DNA from 3 places in the Streptomyces sp. SID5469 genome. Region 1 is predicted to be linked to each of the others. Evidence: riboswitches for the same ligand, from Rfam matches in the RefSeq annotation. Region 1 holds a riboswitch; each other region holds the start of a gene.
The links. A riboswitch is a leader RNA that binds a small molecule or an ion and turns the genes downstream of it on or off. The one in region 1 is predicted to bind S-adenosylmethionine.
Positions count from the first base shown of each region.

Region 1 (7,826 bases):
GGTCGCGGTACATCCGGACCTGGGCACGGCCGCGGGCGATGGTGTGTTCGCCGAGGTCCGGGTCGATGTCGGGCAGCGGGCCGTCCGGGTCGTACGCGGACAGGTCGCGGTTCCAGACGAACTCCAGGTGCTTGATCGCGGTGGCGCCGCTGACCTGCTGGCGGCGTACCTCGCGGGCCAGCTCCCGGGCCTCGGCGTCCGTGTCGCCGAGGACGAAGGTCGCGGCGGGCAGGATCAGCAACTGGTCGTGGGTACGGCCGTACCGGGCCAGGCGGCCCTTGACGTCCGTGTAGAACGCCTGGCCCTCCTTGAGGGTGCTGTACCGGCTGAAGATGGCGTCCGCGCCGGCGGCGGCGAACTCGCGCCCGTCGTCGGAGTCGCCCGCCTGGAAGATCACCGGGCGGCCCTGCGGGCTGCGCGGGACGTTGAACTGCCCCTCGATCTCGAAGTGCTGTCCCTTGTGCACGAAGGCACCGGCCCGGGCGTCCCGCAGGAAGGTGCCGGCCTGCTGGTCGGCGACGATCTCGTCGCCGCGCCAGGAGTCGAAGAGTTCGTTCGCGGTGGCGAGGAACTCCTTGGCCCGGGAGTACCGCTCGCCCTGCGGGAGAAAGCCGCCGCGGCGGAAGTTCTCGCCGGTGAAGGCGTCCCAGGAGGTGACGACGTTCCAGGCGGCGCGTCCGTCGGAGAGGTGGTCGAGGCTGGCGAACTGGCGGGCCACCTCGTAGGGCTCGTTGAAGGTGGAGTTGATGGTGCCGGTCAGACCGAGCCGGTCGGTGACGGCGGCCAGCGCGGTAAGGATCGCGAAGGTGTCGGGCCGGCCGACGACGTCCAAGTCGTAGATCTTTCCGCCCTGTTCGCGCAGCCTGAGTCCCTCGGCGAGGAACAGGAAGTCGAACTTGGCGCGTTCGGCGGTCCGCGCGAAGTGCGCGAAGGAGCTGAACTCGATGTGGCTGCCGGCCTCGGGATCGCTCCACACGGTGGTGTTGTTGACGCCGGGGAAGTGGGCGGCCAGATGGATCTGCTTCAGCGGCTTGCTCATGGTCGTACGTTCCTCCGGCTCAGACGGTGGCGGCGGCGTAGCGGTTGGCGGGGCGGGTGAGCCCGAGCAGCCCGCGCAGGGTGTCGGCCTCGTACGCACGCCGGAAGGCGTCCCGGCGCTGGAGTTCGGGGACCAGACCGCGAGTGATCTGCGGGAGGTCGTGGCCCACGACGGCGGGGCGCAGCCGGAAGCCGGACAGCCCGGCCTGCCGCAACTCCAGGAGCAGGTCGGCCAGTTGGGCCGGGGTGCCGGTGAAGACGCGGGCGTCGCCGGTGTACGGGTGTCCGGCGAGGCTGTCGAGGCGCTCCCGGCGGGCCGCGGCCGTGCCGGGGTCGTCGTCGAGGAACACCAGCAGGTCGGCGAAGATGTGCAGGGTGTCTCCGGCGCGGCCCGCCGCGGTCTGCGCGGCACGGATCTCGTCGACTATGGCCCGCGCCTGGTCGAGGTCGTGCGGGGTGACGTATCCGATGTCCGCGGAACGTCCCACCAGCTGGAACGGGGTGCTCTGGTGGGCCAGGGCGCTCACGACCGGCTGGCCCTGGGGCGGCCGGGGGGTGATCGAGGGGCCCTTGACGCTGAAGTGCCGGCCCTCGAAGTCGATGTAGTGGAGCTTGTCGCGGTCGATGAAGCGGCCGGTGGCGACGTCCCGGATCTCCGCGTCGTCCTCCCAGCTGTCCCACAGCCGGCGCACCGCCTCCACGTAGTCGGCGGCCTCGTCGAAGAGGTCGGTCGTCACCTCGCGTACGGCGGGGGTGTCCAGGTCCTCGATGTCGAACCGCGGAAACGTACGGCGGCCGAAGTGCGCGGCCTCGTTCTGCCGTGCCGACACCTGGACGCGCAGGCCGGCTCGGCCGGTGCTCACATAGTCGAGGGTGGCGATCGCCTTGGATATATGGAACGGCTCTGTGTGGGTCGCCACCACGGTCGGCACGAGACCTATGTGCCGGGTGAGCGGGGCCACCCGGGCGGCGATGAGTACGGCGTCCAGCCGTCCGCGCACCTGGTCCGTACGCCCGTCGGGCTCGGTGAAGTGTGAGGACTGGAGCCCGAGCCCGTCCTCGATGGTCACGAAGTCGAGCAGTCCGCGCTCGGCCTCGGTGACGAGGCCGGCCCAGTATCCGGCGGTGAGCAGTTCGCGGGGCCGGGCCACGGGCTCGCGCCAGGCGGCCGGGTGCCAGCCCGCGCCGTCGAGGGCGACGGCGAGATGCAGCGCGGACGACGAAGGGGTGGAGGAGGCAGAAGGGGAGGAAGAGGGCAGGGAAGAAGGGGGTGTCGAGGCCACGAGTGTGGTGCCTTCCTGGAGGGCCGTACGGGATCACCGGCTCGCGTGGAGCATGCGGCGTCGGGGCAACGGGTCAGGAGCAACAGAGCGCGCCGGCCACGCGCTGCAGATCGATGTGGGGCCGGGAGTGGAGATGAACGCGGTGACGCGGGGCGAGCTTCGGCACACGGAGGCGGGACCTGGGCGGCATGCCCGTCACCTCCGTCCGGCTCGGCTCATGCATCACAACGGCACGGACCCGCGGTCTGTTCCTGCCGCCGGTCCGGAGTGCGGACCCGTACGGACTCCGTTGCGCGGCGCAGGGTGAAGCCGATCGACTCGTAGAGCCGGATGGCGGTGGTGTTGCTCGCGGCGGCGTGCAGGAAGGGGGTGTCTCCGCGCTCCCTGATGCCCGCCGCGACCGCGCGGACCAGCCGGGTGGCCAGACCCCGGCCCCGGTGGTCCGGGTGGGTGCAGACCGCGCTGATCTCCGTCCAGCCGGGCGGGCGCAGCCGTTCACCGGCCATGGCGATGAGCCGTCCGCGATGCCGGATGCCCAGGTAGGTGCCGAGTTCGACGGTGCGCGGCAGGAAGGGTCCCGGCTCGGTCTCGGCGACCAGCTCCAGGATCTCGGGTACGTCGCCGGGCCCCAGCCGTACCGCTTCGGGGGCGGGTTCCGAGTGCAGGGCGGTGGCGACCAGTTGGACGCCGTGGCCGCTGCGCACGGTCTCCCAGCCGGCGGGCGGCACCGTCGCCCCCGAGACGGGGGTGACGGTGCCGGGGCCGACGAGTGCGGCCAGGTCGTCCCAGGCGCGTGGATCGGACGGGTCGGCGAGCGCGGTGAAGGGGGACACGTCCAGCGGATAGCGGGCGGCGCGGCCCACGCGTTCGGCGAAGCGGGCGTGCGGCCCGGTCAGCGCGGCCCAGGCGGCGTTGTCCAGCACATGGGGTGCCTCCGGGCTCCGCGACGCGACGGGAAGGACACTGGTCGACATGGTGTTCCGGTATCTCCGTGTGACAGGTCAGGAGTTGTCGAGCGGCAGGCCCGCCGGGTCGATCTCGGACTTGGCGACGGCTTCGTTGGAGAGGTTCCAGGCGGCCAGCCACTTCGCGTACTGACCGTTCTTGATCAGGTAGTTGATCGCGTCGGCGACCGGCTTGGCCAGTCCGCTGTCCTTCTTCGCGGTGGCCGCGATCAGGCCCTGGAGCGTCGCGCCGGCTCCGGAGTACTTGCCCGCGATACGCGTCGGAGCGGGGGTCTTCGCGACCCGGGTGACGTGGTAGGCGAATGCGGGGCTGGGGCCGAAGTAGGCGTCGATCTTCCCGCTGGACAGCGCCAGATAGGTGCTGTTGTTGTCCTGGAAGTACTTGACGGTGAGCTTCTTGCCCTCCTTCGCCAGCTTCGCCTTCCACTCCAGAAGGATCCTCTCCTGGTTGGTGCCCGCGCCCACGGCGACGGTCTGGCCGGCCAGGTTCTTGTAGTCGCCGTCGAAGTTCCAGTTGTTCTTCTTGGCCGCCTCGAACGCCAGGTTGTCCTGCCGGTAGGAGGCGAACTCGTACTTCTTCTTGCGCTCCTCGGTGACGGTGATGTTAGAGAAGCCCACGTCGGACTTTCCGCTGTCGATGCCGACGAACAGGTTCTCCCAGGTCGAGTTCTTCAGCTCCGGCTTCAGTCCGAGGACGGCGGCCACCAGCCGGCCCAGGTCGGGTTCGACACCGGTGAGGGTCTTCTGGTCCTCGCCCACGTAGTTCAGCGGCGCGGAGCCGGAGGGCAGCCCGCCCACACCGATGACCAGCTTGCCGCTCTTGGCGACGGACTCGGGCAGCTCGGCGCTGATGGACTTCACCTCGGACACCTTGAGCTCGGTCTCCTTGGCGGCGCCGTTGGAGAGTCGGCCCACGGTGACGGTCCCGGACGCCGCGCTGTCGGTCGTGGTGGCCGCGTCGCTGTCGCCCCCGCATGCGGCGAGCCCGGCGGCGAGAGAGGCGACGGCGGTACCCGCGGTGAGGCCGCGGAGGAGTCTGCTGCGGAGGCTGAGGGTGCGCATGGGTATGTCCTTGTCCGGTGTGCGGTGAGGGTGATCGGTGACGGAGGTGTGCTTCGGGGGCGGGCTGCGGGCTCAGAGCACCTTGCTCAGGAAATCCCTGGTCCGCTCGTGTTTCGGATGGTCCAGAACCTCGGCGGGCGGGCCCTGTTCGACGATCCGGCCGCCGTCCATGAAGACCACCCGGTCGGCGACCTCGCGGGCGAAACCGATCTCGTGGGTGACGACGACGAGGGTGGTGCCGCTGGTGGCGAGGTCCTTGATGACGGCGAGTACTTCGCCGACGAGTTCGGGGTCGAGCGCGGAGGTCGGTTCGTCGAAGAGGATGACGCCGGGCCGCAGGGCGAGGGCGCGGGCGATGGCCACGCGCTGCTGCTGGCCGCCGGACAACTGCCGTGGGTAGGCGCCGGTCCGGTCGGCGAGGCCCACCCGGCCGAGCAGGTCGCGCGCCAGTTCCTGGGCCTCGGGCTTCTTCAGCCGGCCGGTCGCGACGGGGGCCGCGGCCACGTTGTCGAGGACGGTCAGATGCGGGAAGAGGTTGAAGTTCTGGAAGACGAAGCCGATACGGCTGCGCTGGGCCAGGATGACGCGCTCGCTCAGCTCCTTGAGCCTGTCGCCGTGCCGGCGGACGCCGATCAGCTCGCCGTTCACGCTGACGTAGCCGACCTCGGGCTTCTCCAGGTGGTTGATCACCCGCAGCAGGGTGGACTTGCCGGACCCGGAGGGGCCGAGGATCACGGTCACCTCACCCGGTCGCACGGTCAGCTCCACGCCGTTCAGCACCCGGTGGGCGCCGTACCACTTGTGCACGTCGTGGACCTCGACCGCGGCGGAGTCGACTTTGAGGGTCTCGGTGGTCATAGGGCGGCCTCCCTGCGTATGCGGGCCCGCAGGTCACCGAGCGCGGTCCGCAGCTTCTGCAACGGGGTCGGCGGCAGGGAGCGCGTGGCGCCCCGGGCGTAGTGCCGCTCGACGTAGAACTGGACGACGGACACGATGCTCGTGAGGATCAGGTACCAGACGGTGACGACCAGGAGCAGCGGCACGATGTCGCCGGGATAGGTGCTGCCCATGGTCTGTGCGGAGCCGAACAGGTCGAGCAGCGACACGTAGAACACCAGTGAGGTGCCCTTGATCAGGCCGATCAGCTGGTTGACGTAGTTCGGGGTGATGGACCTGAGGGCCTGCGGGAAGACGATCTTCGTGAACTGGTAGCTCTTCGGCAGGCCGAGCGCGGCGGCCGCCTCGTGCTGTCCCTGGTCGACGGAGAGAATGCCGCCGCGGACGACCTCGGCCGCGTAGGCCGCCTCGTTGAGGCTCAGTCCGACGACCGCGACGGCCATGTCGGTGGCGAGCCGGGACTCGTCGAAGGTGAGGAAGGCCGGGCCGAAGGGCACTCCGAGGCTGAGCGTCTTGTAGAGGGCGCTGAAGTTGTAGAGGAAGATCAGCACCACGATCAGCGGCACCGAGCGCAGCAGCCACACGTAGACCCAGCTGACCGCGCGCAGCACGGGGCTGCGGGAGAGCCGGGCCAGTGCCAGCAGGATGCCACCGAGCAGCCCCAACACGGCGCTGTACGCCGCCACTTCGAGAGTGATGAGCAGTCCGTCGAGGATCGTGGGGCGCAGGAACCAGTAGGCGAAGCGGTCCCACTGGTAGAAGGGGTTGGTCACCAGCCCGTGGCCGATCTGGGCGACCAGCACGAGCACGATCGCCGTGAGGATCCAGCGGCCGGGCCGGCGCAGCGGCAGCACACGCTGGGCCGCCAGGGGCCGCGGGGCGGTGCCGTCGGGTGGCGCGGAGAGAAGGGACACGGCGGCGCCAGGGAGTTCACTCATGGCAGGCTCCAGCGGAGTCGGACACCCCGGGCGGCGAGCGCGACGGCACACGGCGGCGCAAGGCCGCTGCGGGAGACGAAGCACGGGAGAGCGCCGGAACCGGGGACTGGGCGGGCGGAGAGCACACCGCGGCGGCGGTGCGCGTCAGAGAATCAGAACGCCGTCAGCCTCGACGGCGGGCAGAGCCCGGGGCGGTACACAGCGCGCTGCTGACACGGAGCAGATCGACACAGCGGTTCGCGCACAGCAGGACGCGGCGGGGGCGCCGCTGTGCGGTCGTCCTCGTAGCTGCGTCCATCGCCGTCACCGTCACTGTTCCGGCCCTTGGGGGGCCTCGCGCTTACCGAAGGTCATCCGGTCCGGTCGTCACCTGGGGCACCCCACCGCGTCGCGAGGGTTGCCGGTCAGCAAGCCAGGGCTTGTCGCTGACGCTCTTGACCGTTCTGGGGCGTAAGTAAGACAGGCGCCGGAGTCGATGTCAACGCTGGTCCATCAGGTGATACGTGCACGTCCGCGCCCGTGTTGGCGCCCTTGCGCGTGAACTGCCGTACCTCCAGGGCGTGTTCCGGTGCCGTGTTTCCGCGTGCACACGAATCCGCGCGTCGGACAGCGGCCGCACGGCCGCGAGTCGGCCGTCGTACACGTGTCACCACGGTGATCGGCCCGGCGCTCACCGGCTGAAGTTTTCGAAAGTTTCGAAGACGCCGTGCGCCCGGAGCTTGTCGCTACATTTTGACATGCTCGCATCACTCGCGCTCTTTCCTCACCCCCAGGAGACCCCCTCATGCGCAGACTTCTCGCCTGTCTGGCGACCGCGGCCGTGGCCGTCGGCGGGCTCACGGTGAGCGCCTCCCCCGCCGCGGCGGCCGACTCGGGCACGTTCAGCGTGCTCACCTACAACGTCGCCGGTCTGCCGGAGTCCCTCTCCAGCGCCTCGACGCCGCGCGACACGAGCACCACGGAGATCGGCCGGCGCATCGCGCCGTACGACATCGTCAACGTCCAGGAGGACTTCAACTACCACGCGTACCTGTACTCCACGGACACCCACCCCTACCGCACGGCGACCAGCGGGGGCGCGGGCATCGGCAGCGGCCTCAACACCGTCTCGACCTATGCCTGGGACGGTGACGACTTCGAGCGCGCCGGCTGGAACTCCTGCCAGATCGATTCGGGCGACTGCCTCACCCCCAAGGGCTTCACCTTCATGCGCGAGCGCCTGGCCGAGGGCGTCTACGTCGACTTCTACAACCTGCACACCAACGCCGGCACCAACGACGGCGACGAGGCCTCCCGCGCCGACAACCTCGACCAGCTGACCTCCTTCATCGGCACGCACTCCAACGGCAACGCCGTCGTGGTGATGGGCGACACCAACACCCGCTACACCCGGTCGGCCGACACCATCGCCGAGTTCGCCGCCGCCAACGGGCTGACCGACGCCTGGGTGAAGCTGATACGCGGCGGCGCGGCGCCCGCCAAGGGCAGCGACGCGCTGGTCTGCGACCAGACCGGGGCCACCGTGCCCAACACCTGCGAGGTCGTCGACAAGATCCTTTACCGCGGCAGCAAGCTCGTCACGCTCGACGCCACGTCGTACGACAACGAGCACGCCGCGTTCCTCAACTCCGACGGCCTGATGC
Region 1 covers NZ_WWIN01000001.1:8,584,089-8,591,914, reverse strand. Annotated here, with positions in the region: gene GTY58_RS37430 (NtaA/DmoA family FMN-dependent monooxygenase) at 1-1,039, opposite strand, end outside; gene GTY58_RS37425 (LLM class flavin-dependent oxidoreductase) at 1,059-2,297, opposite strand; gene GTY58_RS41755 (putative leader peptide) at 2,395-2,511, opposite strand; gene GTY58_RS37420 (GNAT family N-acetyltransferase) at 2,537-3,295, opposite strand; gene GTY58_RS37415 (ABC transporter substrate-binding protein) at 3,323-4,348, opposite strand; gene GTY58_RS37410 (amino acid ABC transporter ATP-binding protein) at 4,421-5,206, opposite strand; gene GTY58_RS37405 (amino acid ABC transporter permease) at 5,203-6,183, opposite strand; SAM riboswitch class IV at 6,515-6,623, opposite strand; gene GTY58_RS37400 (jacalin-like lectin) at 6,968-7,826, shown strand, end outside.

Region 2 (7,826 bases), 3.7 Mb from region 1:
TCTCCAGGTCGGCGATGACCTCGGCGAGGGTCGCGCCCTGGGCCGGGACCTCGGCCTTGCCGCCCGTGTAGGTGCGCAGGATGGTCGGGATGCGGACGTTGACGCTCATGCGGTGTGACCTCCGGTCGGGTACACGGGAAGGGCTGTTCTCAAGCTGCGGACTGGTGGGGGCCGGTCGCGCCGTTCACGCGAGGCCGGCTTCCCGGAAGGAGTCCAGGCTGGGACGAATGGTCGCGGTCAGCCCGGTCCCGGCCACCGCGTCCAGGGTCTTGAGGCCGTCACCGGTGTTGAGGACGACCGTCGTGAGGGTGGGGTCGAGCAGACCGCTCTCGATCAGTTTCTTGGCCACACCCACCGTCACGCCACCCGCGGTCTCCGCGAAGATGCCCTCGGTCCGTGCGAGCAGCTTGATCGCGTCGACGATCTGCTCGTCGTTCACGTCCTCCACCGCACCGCCCGTGCGGCGCGCGATGTCGAGGACGTACGGGCCGTCGGCCGGGTTGCCGATGGCCAGCGACTTGGCGATGGTGTTCGGCTTCTGCGGCCGCACGACGTCCTGGCCGGCCTTGTAGGCGACGGACACCGGCGAGCAGCCCTCGGCCTGCGCGCCGAAGATCTTGTACGGCTTGTCCTCGACCAGCCCGAGCTTGATCAGCTCCTGGAGCCCCTTGTCGATCTTCGTGAGCTGGGAGCCGGAGGCGATGGGCACCACCAGCTGGTCCGGCAGCCGCCAGCCGAGCTGCTCGCAGATCTCGTACGCCAGCGTCTTGGAGCCCTCGGCGTAGTACGGCCGCAGGTTGACGTTGACGAAGCCCCAGCCCTCGCCGGCCGGGTCGCCGATCAGCTCGGAGCAGAAGCGGTTCACGTCGTCGTAGTTGCCCTCGATGCCGACGAGCTCGCCGCCGTAGACCGCGGCCATGACGACCTTGCCCTGCTCCAGGTCGTGCGGGATGAACACGCAGGAACGGAAGCCGGCGCGGGCGGCGGCGGCGCCCACCGCGCCGGCCAGGTTGCCGGTGGAGGAGCAGGAGAGGGTGGTGAAGTCGAAGGCGCGGGCGGCCTCGATGGCCTGGGCGACGACGCGGTCCTTGAAGGAGTGCGTCGGGTTGCCGGAGTCGTCCTTCACGAAGAGCTTGCCGGCGTCGACACCGAGCTCACGCGCCAGGTTGTCGGCCTGGACGAGCTTGGTCCAGCCCGGGTTGATGTTGGGCTTCTCGGCGACGTCCGCCGGGACCGGCAGGAGCGGCGCATAGCGCCAGATGTTCGCGGGGCCCGCCTCGATCTGCTTGCGGAGTTCCTCGGTGTCGTAGCCCGAGAAGTCGTACGCGATCTCCAGCGGGCCGAAACACTCGTCGCAGGCGAAGACCGGACCGAGGGGCACGCGGTGGCCGCACTCGCGGCAGGAAAGCGCGGCGGCCGGACCGAGGTCGACGGAGTTCGCGGGGGAGGTGACGGAGGTACTTGCGACAGTCTGCGCAGCCATGGAGGCGAGGCCCTTTCTCCTCATCTTCCTCACGACGCACTTCGCCGTGAGACGGATTTGGCACCTTCCCGAGCCGGGAGCCTCGCCACATCAACGTGACAAGACCGGCTGGAGGGTTGCCGGGGCTTCATCGGGCCGTATCCCTCTGCCCCTCTGGATGAGCGGTATTCGGTTGTTTGACTGTGGAGCACTGTGCGCGCCGATGATCGAGGACATGCGATGGTCATCCGCGTTGTTCAAGACTGTAACCGAAGGCCAGGACAGTTGAGATAGTCGTCCGAACAGCGAGATGGATCACGCGCTGATGCGAGTGTGTGATCAGACAGTGAGGAGCCGCAGAGTGCTGAACGAAGTCGAGCGCTGGCTGAGCACCCGCTCCTGGTCCCTGACCGATCGCCCGCTCCACAAGATCATGGCCGCGAAACGCTCCTCGGGCTCCTCGGTCAGCGTCGTGCTGCCCGCGCTGAACGAGGAGGAGACGGTCGGCGAGATCGTCGCCGTCATCCGGCACGACCTGATGCACCAGGTCCCGCTCGTCGACGAGATCGTCGTGATCGACTCGGGCTCGACGGACCGCACCTCCGAGGTGGCCGCGGCCGCGGGCGCCCGGGTCGTGCACCGCGACGAGATACTCCCGCGGCTGCCGGCCGTGCCCGGCAAGGGGGAGGTCCTGTGGCGCTCCCTCCTGGTCACCAGCGGTGACATCGTCTGTTTCATCGACGCGGACCTGAAGGAGTTCTCGTCGGACTTCGTCTCCGGCATCGTGGGCCCGCTGCTCACCGACCCGGGCGTCGACCTCGTGAAGGCGATGTACGACCGGCCGCTGGGCGGCGCGGCGGGCCAGGGCGGCCGGGTGACCGAGCTGATGGCCCGGCCGCTCCTCAACATGCACTGGCCGCAGCTGGCCGGCTTCGTCCAGCCGCTCGGCGGCGAGTACGCGGCCCGCCGCTCGCTGCTCGAACAGCTCCCGTTCCCCGTCGGGTACGGCGTGGAGCTGGGGATGCTCGTCGACGCCCTCCACCTCGTGGGCCTCGACGCGCTCGCCCAGGTCGACGTCGGCGTGCGCAAGCACCGCCACCAGGACGGCCAGGCGCTCGGCCGCATGGCCGCGGCGATCTACCGCACCGCCCAGCTGCGCCTGGCCCGGGGTCACCTGATCCGCCCCGCGCTCACCCAGTTCGAGCGCGGCGAGGACGGTTTCGAGCCGCGCACGTACTCGGTGGACACGGAGGAACGGCCGCCGATGGCGGAAATCGCCGAGTACGCGCGGCGGAAGGCCGCGTAGCCCGCGCCCCCGCGGGGGCGCGGGGCCGTCCCGCGCGAGGTCGTATACGACGCCGCATACGGCCGAAGGGAACGTTTGAGCGTTTCCGACCCGGGCTAGATTTCGAGGCATGGCTTCCACCCGAGGTGCCCAGATCCTCGTCGCGTCCAACCGCGGCCCGGTCTCGTACACGCTGGACGAGACCGGCACGCTGACCAGCAAGCGCGGCGGCGGCGGGCTGGTGTCCGGACTGTCGGCCATCGGCCCCGACGCGGGCGCCCTCTGGGTGTGCTCGGCGCTCGGCGAAGGCGACCGCGAGGCGGTGCGGCGCGGAGTCGGCGAGCCCGGCGTACGGATGCTGGACGTCGACGCAGAGGTCCACGCGGACGCGTACAACGGCATCGCGAACTCGGTCCTGTGGTTCGTCCACCACATGCTGTACCAGACGCCGCTGGAGCCGGTCTTCGACGCGGAGTTCCGGCGCCAGTGGGCGGCCTACGAGACGTACAACCACGCCTTCGCCGCGGCGCTGGCCGAGGAGGCGGCCGAGGGCGCCGCGGTCCTCGTCCAGGACTACCACCTGACGCTGGTCCCGCGGATGCTCCGCGAACTGCGCCCCGACCTGCGGATCGGCCACTTCTCGCACACGCCGTGGGCCCCGTCGGAGTACTTCCGGATGCTGCCCGACGACATCGCGGCGCAGGTGCTGGGCGGGATTCTGGGCGCCGACCGGGCCGCGTTCCTCACCCAGCGCTGGGCGGACGCGTTCACGGACTGCTGTCACGCCGTGCTGGGCCCCGGGATTCCCTCCGGTACCCGGATCGGCGTGCACGGCCTGGGCGCGGACGCGGACTTCCTGCGGGAGCGGGCGCACCGGCCGGACGTCGAGGAGCGGATGGCGGCGCTGCGCGAGGAGGTCGGCGAGGGCCGGAAGACGATCGTGCGGGTGGACCGTACGGAGCTGTCGAAGAACATCGTGCGGGGTCTGCTCGCCTACCGGGAGCTGCTGGCGTCGCGGCCGGACTGGCGCGAGCGGGTCGTCCACGTCGCCTTCGCCTACCCGTCCCGCCAGGACCTGGCGGTCTACCGGGACTACACGGCCGCCGTGCAGCGCCTCGCGGACGAGATCAACGCGGAGTACGGGACGCCGGGCTGGACCCCGGTCGTGCTGCACGTCAAGGACGACTTCGCGCGCTCCCTCGCCGCGTACCGGCTGGCGGACGTGGCCCTCGTGAACCCCATCCGCGACGGCATGAACCTGGTCGCCAAGGAGGTCCCGGTCGTCTCCGACGAGGGCTGCGCGCTGGTGCTGTCCCGGGAGGCGGGCGCGTACGAGGAGCTGGGCGAGGACGCGATCACGGTGAACCCGTACGACGTCGTGGGTACGGCCGTGGCCCTCCACGAGGCCCTCTCGATGCCGGCCGGCGAGCGCGCCGAACGCACGAAGCGGCTGGCCGGGGCGGCGACGGCACTGCCCCCGGCCCGCTGGTTCCTGGATCAGCTGCACGCACTGGACACCTGAACCGGACCCGGGGCGCAGCCGACGGCGTACGCCCCGGGACCGGTCAGCCGAGGCGGGCCGCCAGCGCGTAGAGCAGGCTCACGACTCCGGGCGGGCCGTCGACGACCAGGTCGGCCCGTTCGGCCAGTTCGGTGACCTCGGAGCTGCCGCTGCACACCAGCAGCCCCGGTACGCCGTCCGAGCGGAGTTTGTCGACGGCGGCGAAGGCGGGGAGGTCGCCGAGGTCGTCGCCGGCGTACATGACGGCCTCCGCGCCGGTCTCCCGCGCGTACTCCAGGAGGGCGACGCCCTTGTCCATGCCGGGCGGGCGCAGCTCCAGGACCATGCGGCCGGGTTCGACGATCAGACCGTGGCGGGTGGCGAGGTCGGTGAGGGGTTCGCGCAGGGCCTCGAAGGCGGCCTGGGGGTCGGTGGCGCGGCGGGTGTGCACGGCGACGGCCCGGCCCTTCTCCTCGATCCACGTGCCCTGCCAGGCGCCGATCCGATCGAGGAAGCCGGGGAGTTCCGCGCGGACGGCGGCGACGCCGGGGTGCGGGGCGGGGGCCTTGACGGTGCCGCTGACGGCGTCCCAGCGTTCGGCGCCGTAGTGGCCGAGGACGACGAGGTGCTCCAGGCCGGGGACGCCCGCGAAGCCGCCGTAGCGGACGGCGACACCCGCCGGGCGGCCGGTGATCACCGCGACGGAGGCGACCTTCGGGGCGAGGGCCGCGAGAGCGGGGACCGCGTCGGGGTGCGCGCGGGCCTGATCGGGGTCGGGGACGATCGGGGCGAGCGTCCCGTCGAAGTCGAAGGCGAGAACGGCCCGGCCGGGCCGGGCGAGGATGGCGTCGAGACCGTCGCGCCCGGCCGGGGTCGCGGGCGTCGGCAAAGAGTCCCTGGAGTCCGTGGAGTCCGTATGGCTGCCCATACTCCGACCCTATCCGCGACGGGGCGCGCGCACGCATGGCTCACGCGCGCCCTCATGGCTCAGGGACCTCACGGGGCACGGATGCGCCGGGGCCCCTGTCGTCAGCGCTCCGCGCGGCGGTTCTCGCGGACGCGGCGCAGGCGGTTGACCGTCACCGGGTCGTGGGCGAGGGCGCGGGGGTCGTCCAGGAGGGCGTTGAGCAGCTGGTAGTACCTGACCGGTACCAGGCCCAGCTGCTCGCGTATCGCCCGCTCCTTGGCGCCGGGGCCGCCGAAGCTCCGGCGCTCAAGGGCGAGGACGGCCTGTTCCCGCGGGCTGAGCTCTTCCATGGACGACATGACTGCCAAGGTAACGGCCGGGACCGACAGGCCCCCCGGCGGCGGGGCCCGCGCCCGGGCTCCGGCGGTCGTCCACTCCGCGGTGTCCGACTACTCCGCGATGTCCGACGTGTCCGCCGCGTCCGCCGTGCGCTGGAGCTGCCCCAGGATCGCCGCCGGGTTGCCGCTCGGGCTCACGGCCTTGCCGATCTGCTTCTTGATGTCGGCACTGACGCTCGCCCAGGACGTCTTGCCGACCGGGTACAGCTGGGAGGTCGGGAGTTCCTCCAGGAAGGGACCCATGTCGGCGTCGTCCTTGTCCGCGGCCATCGCCTCCGACGCCGAGTTGGTGACCGGCAGCAGGTCGTACTCGTGGGAGAAGGCGAGCACGTTCTTCTCGTTGTAGACGAAGTCGAGGAAGTCGCCGATCTGCTGCTTGTGGCCGTTCTTGCGGAACGCCGTCATCCAGTCGGCGACGCCCATCGTGGCCTTGGGCCCGCTGTCGACCCCGGGCATCGGCACCATGCCGAACTTCACGCCCTTCTTCGCGGCCATCTTCATCAGCGTCGGATGGCCGCTCAGCATGCCGACCTCGCCCCGCGTGAACGCGGCGAACGCGGCCGCCCGGTTCAGCTTCGCCGGCGCGGTCGGGCCGGTGAGGCCCTTCCCCACCAGCTCGTCCTTCAGCCAGGCGAACGTGGCGACGTTCTGCGCGGAGTCGAGGTTGTAGGTGCCGACACTGCTCAGATAGCCGTCGCCGCCGCTCAGCAGCCACTGCATCGTCTCGGCCTGCGCCTCTTCCGGCCCGAGCGGCAGCGCGTACGGGGTCTTGACGCCGGCCGCCTTGAGCGCCTTCGCGTCGGCGGCCAGCTCGTCCCAGGTCTTCGGCGCGCCGGTGATGCCCGCCTGGGCGAAGAGCTTCTTGTTGTAGAAGAGCAGGCGCGTGGACGCCGCGAACGGCATGCCGTACTGCACCCGGTTCAGCTGCCCGGCGGTGCTCAGTTCCGAGACGAAGTCGGCCTGGACGGGGATGGAGAGCACGTCGTCGGCGGTGTACAGCTTGCCGGCGGCCGCGTAGTCCGCGTACGCCCCGATCTGCGCCATGTCGGGCGCCTTGCCGGCCGCGACCATCTCCTTGACCTTGCGGTCGACGTCGTTCCACGAGTAGACGCTGACCTCGACCTTGATGCCGGGGTGCTTCGCCTCGTACTCCTTGACCAGCGTGTCCCAGTACTTCTGGGAGCTGTTCGCCGACGAGTCGCCGTAATCCGCGGCCACCAGCTTCAGGGTCACGTCGCCGGAGTCCTCCGAGCTGCCGCAGCCCGCGAGTGTCGCTGTCATACCCAGTGCCGACAACACCGCGATCAAACCTGTCGTACGCCGCTGCACTTGCTCTTGCCCCAAACCCTGGTGTCTCACATGCCGATACAAATCAGCTATAAGGTCTACACCACGTAAGTGGACTAGACCTCTTCCGGGTCTACGCGCCACACTGTCCCCGTGAGACATGTCATCGCCCTCGATGTGGGCGGCACCGGGATGAAGGCCGCCCTGGTCGGGGCCTCGGGCGAGCTGCTGCACCAGGCCCGCCGGGCGACCGGGCGGGAGCGCGGTCCGGACGCCGTGGTCGACACCGTCCTCGGCTTCGCGGCCGAACTGCGCGCGTACGGCGAGCGTCATCTCGGCGAACCCGCGGCCGCCGCCGGCGTCGCCGTCCCCGGCATCGTCGACGCCGGCCGCGGCCTCGCCGTCTACGCGGCGAACCTCGGCTGGAGCGACGTACCCATGCGCAAGCTCCTCGGCGAACGGCTGCACGGCGTCCCGGTCGCCCTCGGCCACGACGTGCGCACCGGCGGTCTCGCCGAGGGCCGGATCGGCGCGGGCCGGGGCACCGACCGCTTCCTGTTCGTGGCGCTGGGCACCGGCATCGCGGGCGCCATCGGCATCGACGGCACGGTGGAGGCGGGCGCGCACGGCTTCGCGGGCGAGATCGGCCACATCGTCGTACGCCCCGGGGGGACTCCCTGTCCGTGCGGGCAGTACGGCTGCCTGGAGCGGTACGCCTCCGCCGCGGCGGTCAGCCAGGCCTGGGCACAGGCCTCCGGGAACCCGGACGCGGACGCGGCGAGCTGCGCGCAGGCCGTGGAGTCGGGCGACGAGCGCGCCGTACGGGTCTGGCGCCGGGCCGTGGACGCGCTCGCCGACGGGCTGGTCACCGCGCTCACCCTCCTGGACCCGCGCACCCTGATCATCGGTGGCGGGCTCGCCGAGGCGGGGGAAACCTTGTTCACACCGCTGCGCGCGGCCATGGAACGCCGCGTCACCTTCCAGAA
Region 2 covers NZ_WWIN01000001.1:4,856,980-4,864,805, forward strand. Annotated here, with positions in the region: gene GTY58_RS20540 (MoaD/ThiS family protein) at 1-109, opposite strand, end outside; gene thrC (threonine synthase) at 185-1,483, opposite strand; SAM riboswitch class I at 1,501-1,647, opposite strand; gene GTY58_RS20550 (glucosyl-3-phosphoglycerate synthase) at 1,824-2,768, shown strand; gene GTY58_RS20555 (trehalose-6-phosphate synthase) at 2,878-4,269, shown strand; gene otsB (trehalose-phosphatase) at 4,313-5,176, opposite strand; gene GTY58_RS20565 (DUF3263 domain-containing protein) at 5,278-5,505, opposite strand; gene GTY58_RS20570 (extracellular solute-binding protein) at 5,605-6,834, opposite strand; gene GTY58_RS20575 (ROK family protein) at 6,994-7,826, shown strand, end outside.
Region 2: another riboswitch for S-adenosylmethionine. It lies ahead of thrC (threonine synthase); the one in region 1 lies ahead of GTY58_RS37405 (amino acid ABC transporter permease).

Region 3 (7,826 bases), 1.3 Mb from region 1:
GGTCTGCCTCTACAGCTTCATCATCATCATCCTCACGGGTGTGTATCTGACGCTGTTCTTCCACCCGTCGATGAACGAGGTGACGTACAACGGCAGCTATGTCCCGCTCCAGGGGCAGCTGATGTCGGAGGCGTTCAACTCGACCATGCACATCTCCTTCGATGTGCGCGGTGGTCTGCTGATCCGGCAGATCCACCACTGGGCGGCGCTGATCTTCCTCGCCGGCATGTTCGTGCACATGATGCGCGTCTTCTTCACGGGTGCGTTCCGCAAGCCGCGTGAGGTCAACTGGCTGTTCGGCTTCCTGCTGTTCGTCCTCGGCATGTTCACCGGCTTCACCGGTTACTCGCTCCCGGACGACCTGCTCTCCGGCACCGGTGTCCGCTTCATGGAGGGCGCGGTCCTGTCCGTGCCGATCGTGGGCACGTACCTGTCGTTCTTCCTCTTCGGCGGCGAGTTCCCGGGCGGCGACTTCGTGGCCCGCTTCTACTCGGTCCACGTCCTGCTGCTGCCGGGCATCATGCTCGGCCTGGTGGTCGGCCACCTGATCCTGGTCTTCTACCACAAGCACACGCAGTTCGCGGGCCCCGGAAAGACGAACAACAACGTCGTCGGCATGCCGCTGCTGCCGGTCTACATGGCCAAGGCCGGAGGCTTCTTCTTCCTGGTCTTCGGTGTCATCGCGGCCATCGCGGCGATCGCCTCCATCAACCCGATCTGGTCCATGGGCCCCTACCGTCCGGACATGGTGTCCACGGGCGCCCAGCCCGACTGGTACATGGGCTTCTCCGAGGGCCTGATCCGTGTCATGCCGGGCTGGGAGATCAACCTCTGGGGTCACACGCTCGTCCTGGGCGTGTTCATCCCGCTGGTGATCTTCCCGCTGGTCCTGGCCGCGATCGCGGTCTACCCGTTCATCGAGTCCTGGGTCACCGGCGACAAGCGCGAGCACCACATCCTGGACCGCCCGCGCAACGTCCCGACCCGGACCGGGTTCGGCGCGGCCTGGATCAGCTGGTACTTCGTCCTGCTCATCGGTGGCGGCAACGACCTCTGGGCGACGCACTTCCACCTGTCGATCAACTCGATCACCTGGTTCGTCCGGATCGGCTTCTTCGTCGTGCCGGTCCTCGTGTTCGTCATCACCAAGCGGATCTGCCTCGGCCTCCAGCGCCGGGACCGGGACAAGGTGCTGCACGGCCGTGAGTCGGGCATCATCAAGCGCCTGCCGCACGGTGAGTTCATCGAGATCCACGAGCCGCTCAGCCAGGACGCGCTGCACACGCTCACCGCGCACGAGCAGTACGAGCCGGCCGCGATCGGCCCGGTGGTCGACGAGAACGGTGTCGAGCGCAAGCCCAAGGTGACGGAGAAGCTGCGCGCCAAGCTCAGCGGCGCGTACTACGGGGACGACAACCAGATCCCCAAGCCCACCGTCGAGGAGTACAAGGAGATCACGAGCGGCCACGGCCACCACTGATCACCTGACTGATCTGTACTGATCGCCACGGCAGGAGCCCCGTCCATTGCATGGACGGGGCTCTTTGCCGTCTCTCCACCTGGATAGGGTGGACTCACCCCCTGGGGCTTAAGGGGGCTGAGTTCCACCGTCGTACGGCTACGAACCCAGGAGCGACCATGAGCGCTGTGAACCCCGCTGGAGGCGACATCGCGGCGGGCCGTTCCTGGCCCGAGGTGCTGAACGGCCTGCTCGACGGCCGCGACCAGAGCGCGGACGACACGGCCTGGGCGATGGACCGGATCATGCGCGGCGAGGCCACGGACGCGCAGATCGCCGGGTTCCTGGTGGCGCTGCGCGCCAAGGGCGAGACGGTCGAGGAGATCTCCGGGCTGGTCCGGGCGATGTACGAGCACGCGAATCTGATCGAGGTGCCCGGAGCGACCGTCGACATCGTCGGCACCGGCGGTGACGGCGCGAAGACCGTCAACATCTCCACGATGTCGTCGATCGTCGTGGCCGGCACGGGTGCCAAGGTCGTCAAGCACGGCAACCGGGCCGCGTCCTCCGCGTCCGGTTCCTCGGACGTCCTGGAGAAGCTCGGCATCAATCTTCAGCTGACCCCCAAGCGGGTCGCCGAGGTGGCCGAGGAAGCCGGGATCACCATCTGCTTCGCGGTGAAGTTCCATCCGGCGCTGCGGCATGTGGCGGCGGCGCGGGGGCAGTTGGGGATCCGGACGACGTTCAACGTCCTCGGCCCGCTGACGAATCCGGCCCGGGTGAAGGCACAGGCCGTCGGAGTCGCCGACCCCCGCATGGCCCCCATCGTGGCCGGTGTCTTCGCCGAGCGCGGCAACTCCTCGCTGGTCTTCCGCGGCGACGACGGCCTCGACGAGCTGACCACCACGTCGACCTCCCGGGTCTGGGTCGTCCGCGAGGGCAAGGTCACCGAGGAGTCCTTCGACCCCCGCGACGTCGGCCTCGACCTGGTCCCGGTGGAGGCGCTGCGGGGCGCGGACGCGGCGTACAACGCGGATGTCGCCCGGCGCCTGCTGAACGGCGAGACGGGGCCGGTACGGGACGCGGTGCTGCTGAACTCGGCGGCGGCCCTGGTGGCCCTGTCCCCGGGCGCCGGGACCCTCGCGGAGCAGCTGCGCGCGGGTATGGCGCAGGCGGCGGAGGCGATCGACTCGGGAGCCGCGAAGAGGGCGCTGGAGCGGTGGGTGGCGGCCAGCAACGCCTGAGCCGTGGCGAGGTGACGCGGGGCGCGGTCCGGATTCTGGACTGCGCCTTGCGCGTCGAAGATCGTATGGCAAGATGCTGTATCAGGTCATGAGCGACAGTCATGAGGCCCCGGCCGACTGTCCGGCAACCCTCCGTCCGTGGCGGGGTGCCCCGGGTGAAGACCAGGTCGTAGGCAGCGAGGTCTACGGCAAGCGCGGACCCCTCGTAATCACCAGGGGTCCTGGTCGTTCGAGGGAGCCTTCCGTGAGCAAGCGAATGCGATAGGGCGCCGAGCCCCGCCTCCGCAATCCCCTTTTCACCTTTCCTGTGCCGTTGACGTGCGCGTTTCGCGCTGTCCGGCACGGTGATTCCGCCTGCTCTTCACGGGAGTACACCCATGTCCGTCTCCACCGCTGCCGCCGACCAGACCGTTTGCTGTGACATTTCGGGACACCTGCCCGTTCTGGGCCGCGAGGTCACCGTCCCGCTCGTCACCGGTGGCGAGGTCACCTACGCCGCCCTCGACTACGCCGCCAGCGCCCCCGCCCTCCAGCGCGTCTGGGACGACGTCGCCGCGTACGCCCCCTACTACGGCTCCGTCCACCGGGGTGCCGGGTATCTCTCCCAGCTGTCCACCGACCTGTTCGAGAACGCCCGCAGGACCGTCGCCGAGTTCCTCGACTGCCGGGACGGCGACCAGGTCGTCTTCACCCGGTCCACCACCGACTCGCTCAATCTCCTCGCCGCCGCCCTTCCGGCCGACTGCCAGGTCTTCGTCTTCGAGACCGAGCACCACGCCTCGCTGCTGCCGTGGCGCGACGCCCGGGTGACGTACCTGAACGCCCCGCGCACCCCCCAGCAGGCCGTCGAGACCCTCGAGCGCGCCCTCGCCGGCCGTGACCCGCACGGTCCGGCCCTGGTGTGCGTCACCGGTGCCTCCAACGTCACCGGCGAGCTGTGGCCGGTACGTGAACTGGCCGCCGCCGCCCATGCGCACGGCGCCCGCATCGTCCTCGACGCCGCCCAGCTCGCGCCCCACCACCCCGTCTCCGTACGGGAGTTGGACGTCGACTGGGTCGCCTTCTCCGGGCACAAGCTGTACGCGCCGTTCGGGTCCGGTGTGCTCGCCGGACGCGCCGACTGGCTGCGTGCGGCCGAGCCGTACCTCGCCGGCGGCGGCGCCAGCCGCAAGGTCACGCGGCGTACGGACGGCGGGGTGGACGTGGAGTGGCACGAGAGCGCCGCCCGGCACGAGGCCGGCTCGCCGAACGTCATCGGCGCCTACTCCATCGCCTCCGCCTGCAAGGCGCTCACCGAGGCCGGCTACGACAACCTCGTCGCCCGGGAGCAGCAGCTGATCGGCACCGTCCGCGCGGGTCTCGCCGAGGTGCCCGAGGTCAGGGTCCTCTCCCTCTTCGGCGACGACGCCCCCCGCGTCGGCGTCATCTCCTTCGTCGTCGAGGGCTGGAACAGCTCCCACTTCGCCGCCGCGCTCTCCGCCGAGTACGGCATCGGCGTCCGCGACGGCCTCTTCTGCGCCCACCCGCTGGTGCGCACCCTGCTCGGCAGCGACCCGCAGGTCCAGGGCGAGTGCGGCGCCCCCGAGGCGGCGCCCGGCGAGAAGTCCCTCAACGCGATCCGCGTCAGCTTCGGCGCCGGCACCCCCGACGAGCACGTGGAGCGCTTCGTGCGCGCGGTCAAGGAGCTCGTGCGGGAAGGTGCCCGGTGGCAGTACCGGACCGAGGACGGGCGCTGCGTGCCGGCGGTCTGACCGGGCTCCGGGTCAGGAGGCGGGGTTCACGAGTCGAGACCGATCGCGAACGCCGCCTCCAGGTCGTGCTGGGAGTACGTACGGAACGCCACGTGCGTGTCCGTGGCCTCGACGCCCGGGATCTTGCTGATGCTGCCGGGGATGACGTCCGCCAGGTCGTCGTGGGCCTTGACGCGGACCATGGCGATCAGGTCGTACGTGCCGGTGACGGAGAAGACCTCGCTGACGGAGTCGAGGGCGGCGATCGACTCCGCGATCTCGGGGATCCGGTCCACGCTGGTCTTGATGAGCACGATCGCGGTGATCACGGCTGGTTTTCTCCCTCGGGGGCCGCTGCTGGGGTTTTCACTCTAGTCGTCCGTCCGTAGCGCACCCACGCGTAGAGGAAGCCGAGCGAGAAGCCCACCAGGTGGGCCAGGTAGGCGACGCTCGGGCCGGTGGCGACGCGGCTCGCGGCCAGCCACTGGAGGGCGGCCCAGAAGGGCAGGACGACCCAGGCCGGAAGGCGCAGCGGCAGGAAGAAGAGGAACGGGAAGAGACTGGTCACCCGGGCCCCGGGGAACAGGTAGAGGAACGCGCCGAGGACCGCGGAGATCGATCCGGACGCGCCGACCAGCGTCTGCGTCGAGCCGGCGTTGGCCGCCGCGTACCCGAGCAGGGCGAGATAGCCGCAGCCCAGATAGAACAGGGCGAACTCGAGGTGTCCCAGGCGTTCCTCGGCCATCGCCCCGAAGACGTAGAGGAAGAGCATGTTGCCCAGCAGATGGATCCAGCTGCCGTGCACGAAGAGCGCCGTGGCCGGGGTGAGTGCCGCGCGCGGGGCTCCGCTGAAGAGCTCCGCGGGCACCACGCCCCAGCGGGCGAAGTAGGTCTGCTGCGCGGCGAGCAGCCCCTCCCCGGTGCCGTGGGCGGGATTGAGTCCCGCCGCGGGGCCGATCGCGAAGATCAGGCAGCAGAGGCCGATCAGTCCGTACGTCACCGGCGCCGACTGTGCCCGGACCGCGCTGCCGACCGTCGTACTCCACCTGCTGATCACGGAACAGAGCATGGCGTAACGGGACCGAACCGCGCAGAGTGCCTCGCCGCCGTGGACAGGCGGGCATCGAGTACCCGCCAGGCCGTAGGGTGAGATCCTGTGTCTGATTCCCGGAGACTGGAAGGAACAGCAGCCACGATGACGGTTCCCCTGCCGACTGCCGAGACCCGGTGGCGCTGCACTTTGTGCGGCAACCTCACGCGTTTCGACGTGACCCGCTCGTCGAAGGTCGTCGAGTACGTACACCTCGACCTCGCGGGCGAGCCGAGCGTCGAGGAGCGCGACGTGGTCAGTGAGACCATCGAGTCGGTGCGCTGCCGCTGGTGCAACGCGGTGGACCAGGTGGAACTCGTGGACAGGCCGGGCGCCGGCTCCTGACGGGAGCGGGCCCCGCACAGGCATTGGGGTGACGGATGGTGGAGACCACAGGCGGGGGGCCGGGCGACGGCACCGCCGAGGTGCTCGACCGTCCGCTGCCCGACGGCGTGCGCCGCAGGGTCGTGCAGATCGTCTCCGACGGGTTCGGCGGGCTGACCGTCGCCGAGTTGCCCGCGCAGCTCAGGCAGTACGCCCGCTTCGCCCCGAACCGGCGCGCCAAGTTCGCCGGCAACGCGATGGCGGCCGCTCTGGAGACCGACCCGATCTTCCGGCAGCGCATCGCCGAGAAGCTGAGAGAGGCTCAGCCGGAGCTGGCCGGCGCCCTCGACTCCGGCTCGCCGCCCCCGGCCGCGGACCCGCTGGACGTGGCGGCCGCGGCCTATGTCCTGCGCCCCATGGGCTGGGTGAAGCTGGTGACCGCCGCCGGCGAGGAGGCCCAGCGTGCCGACGCCGAGCGCGCGGACGACGAGACCCGGGCCGAGCTGGAGCGGCTGCGCGAGGAGCTGGCCGAGGCCCGCGGCCGGACGAAGGCGGAGACCGAGCGGCTGCGCGCCGAGCTGGAATCGACCAAGAAGGAAGCCGAATCGCTGCACCGCAAGCTGCGCGGCGCCTTCAGTGACGTCAAGCGCGGCGAGGCGGCGCTGCGCAAGGTGCAGAGCGAGATCGAGGCCGTCCGCGCCGAGGGGCAGGCCCAGGTGTCCGCCGCCGAGAGCGAGACCCGGCGGCTCAAGGCGCGGCTCGGTGAGACCGAGGCGGCCCTGGAGGCCAGCCGCAAGGCCGCGCGCGAGGGGCGCAGCGTCGAGGACATGCGCGTACGGCTGTTGCTCGACACGGTGCTCGACGCGGCGCAGGGGCTGCGGCGTGAACTCGCCCTGCCGCCCGTGTCCGTACGGCCCGCGGAGACCGTGGACGCGGTCGAACCGGGACGAATGACCCCGAAGGACATCGCCGCCCGTGCGCTGTCCGAAAACGACCCCGCGATCATCGACCAGCTGCTCGCGCTGCCGCAGGCGCATCTGGTCGTCGACGGCTACAACGTCACCAAGACCGGTTATCCGCAGATGCCGTTGGAGAAGCAGCGCCTCAGACTGCTCGGGCAGCTCTCGCAGCTCGCCGCGCAGACCGGCGCCGAGGTGACGTGCGTCTTCGACGGGGCCGAACTGGCCGCTCCCGTGCTGCTCGCGCCGCCGCGCGGAGTGCGGGTGCTGTTCTCCAAAGCGGGCGTCACAGCCGACGAGCTGATCCGTCAGCTGGTGCGTGCGGAGCCGCCCGGCCGGCCCGTCATCGTCGTCTCCACCGACCGCGAGGTGGCGGACGGCATCGCCAAGGCGGGCGCCCGCCCGGTGGCGTCCGTGGTGCTCCTCAAGCGCTTCTCGCGCGGCTGAACGCGGCTCAAACCTGCCCCTCGCAAACGGCTGCGGACATCTGTCACGTTCACCCCATGAGTTACGTACGCACCAACCGCAACATCCGTCCGTGATGCCCGAATTGGCGGAACCTTCACGCAACGTAGCGTCAAGCGCGCATTACAGCATGTGAGTTGAGTGTAAAGAATGCGCTCGGTGACCGAGATTTTTCACGTGAGGATTTGAACGATCACAGGAAGGTCACTAGGGTCGCCTCGAACCCCCGCTCGGTTGATCACTCATTGGGAGTGACGGCGGAGGGGCACCGCCCACCGGCGTGTCGGTAGGCGGCTGGAGGAAGAAGGAGCTCGCCTTCGTGGCGTCCCACCGTCGACCCAAGCAGCCGAGCCGCACCCGTGTGACCGTGCTCACCACCGCCGCAGCGGCAGCAGTTGTCCTCAGCGCGAACGCCGCCAACGCCGCGCCGAGTGAGAAGCCGAGCAAGGACGAGGTCAAGTCCAAGGTCGACAAGCTCTACGAAGAGGCGGAGAAGGCCACCGAGAAGCTCAACGGGGCCAAGGAGAAGCAGGACAAGCTCGAGAAGCAGATCGG
Region 3 covers NZ_WWIN01000001.1:7,288,446-7,296,271, forward strand. Annotated here, with positions in the region: gene GTY58_RS31525 (ubiquinol-cytochrome c reductase cytochrome b subunit) at 1-1,480, shown strand, start outside; gene trpD (anthranilate phosphoribosyltransferase) at 1,639-2,703, shown strand; SAM riboswitch class IV at 2,788-2,904, shown strand; gene GTY58_RS31535 (aminotransferase class V-fold PLP-dependent enzyme) at 3,081-4,454, shown strand; gene GTY58_RS31540 (Lrp/AsnC ligand binding domain-containing protein) at 4,481-4,762, opposite strand; gene GTY58_RS31545 (rhomboid family intramembrane serine protease) at 4,759-5,502, opposite strand; gene GTY58_RS31550 (hypothetical protein) at 5,629-5,868, shown strand; gene GTY58_RS31555 (NYN domain-containing protein) at 5,904-7,253, shown strand; gene GTY58_RS31560 (C40 family peptidase) at 7,591-7,826, shown strand, end outside.
Region 3: another riboswitch for S-adenosylmethionine. It lies ahead of GTY58_RS31535 (aminotransferase class V-fold PLP-dependent enzyme); the one in region 1 lies ahead of GTY58_RS37405 (amino acid ABC transporter permease).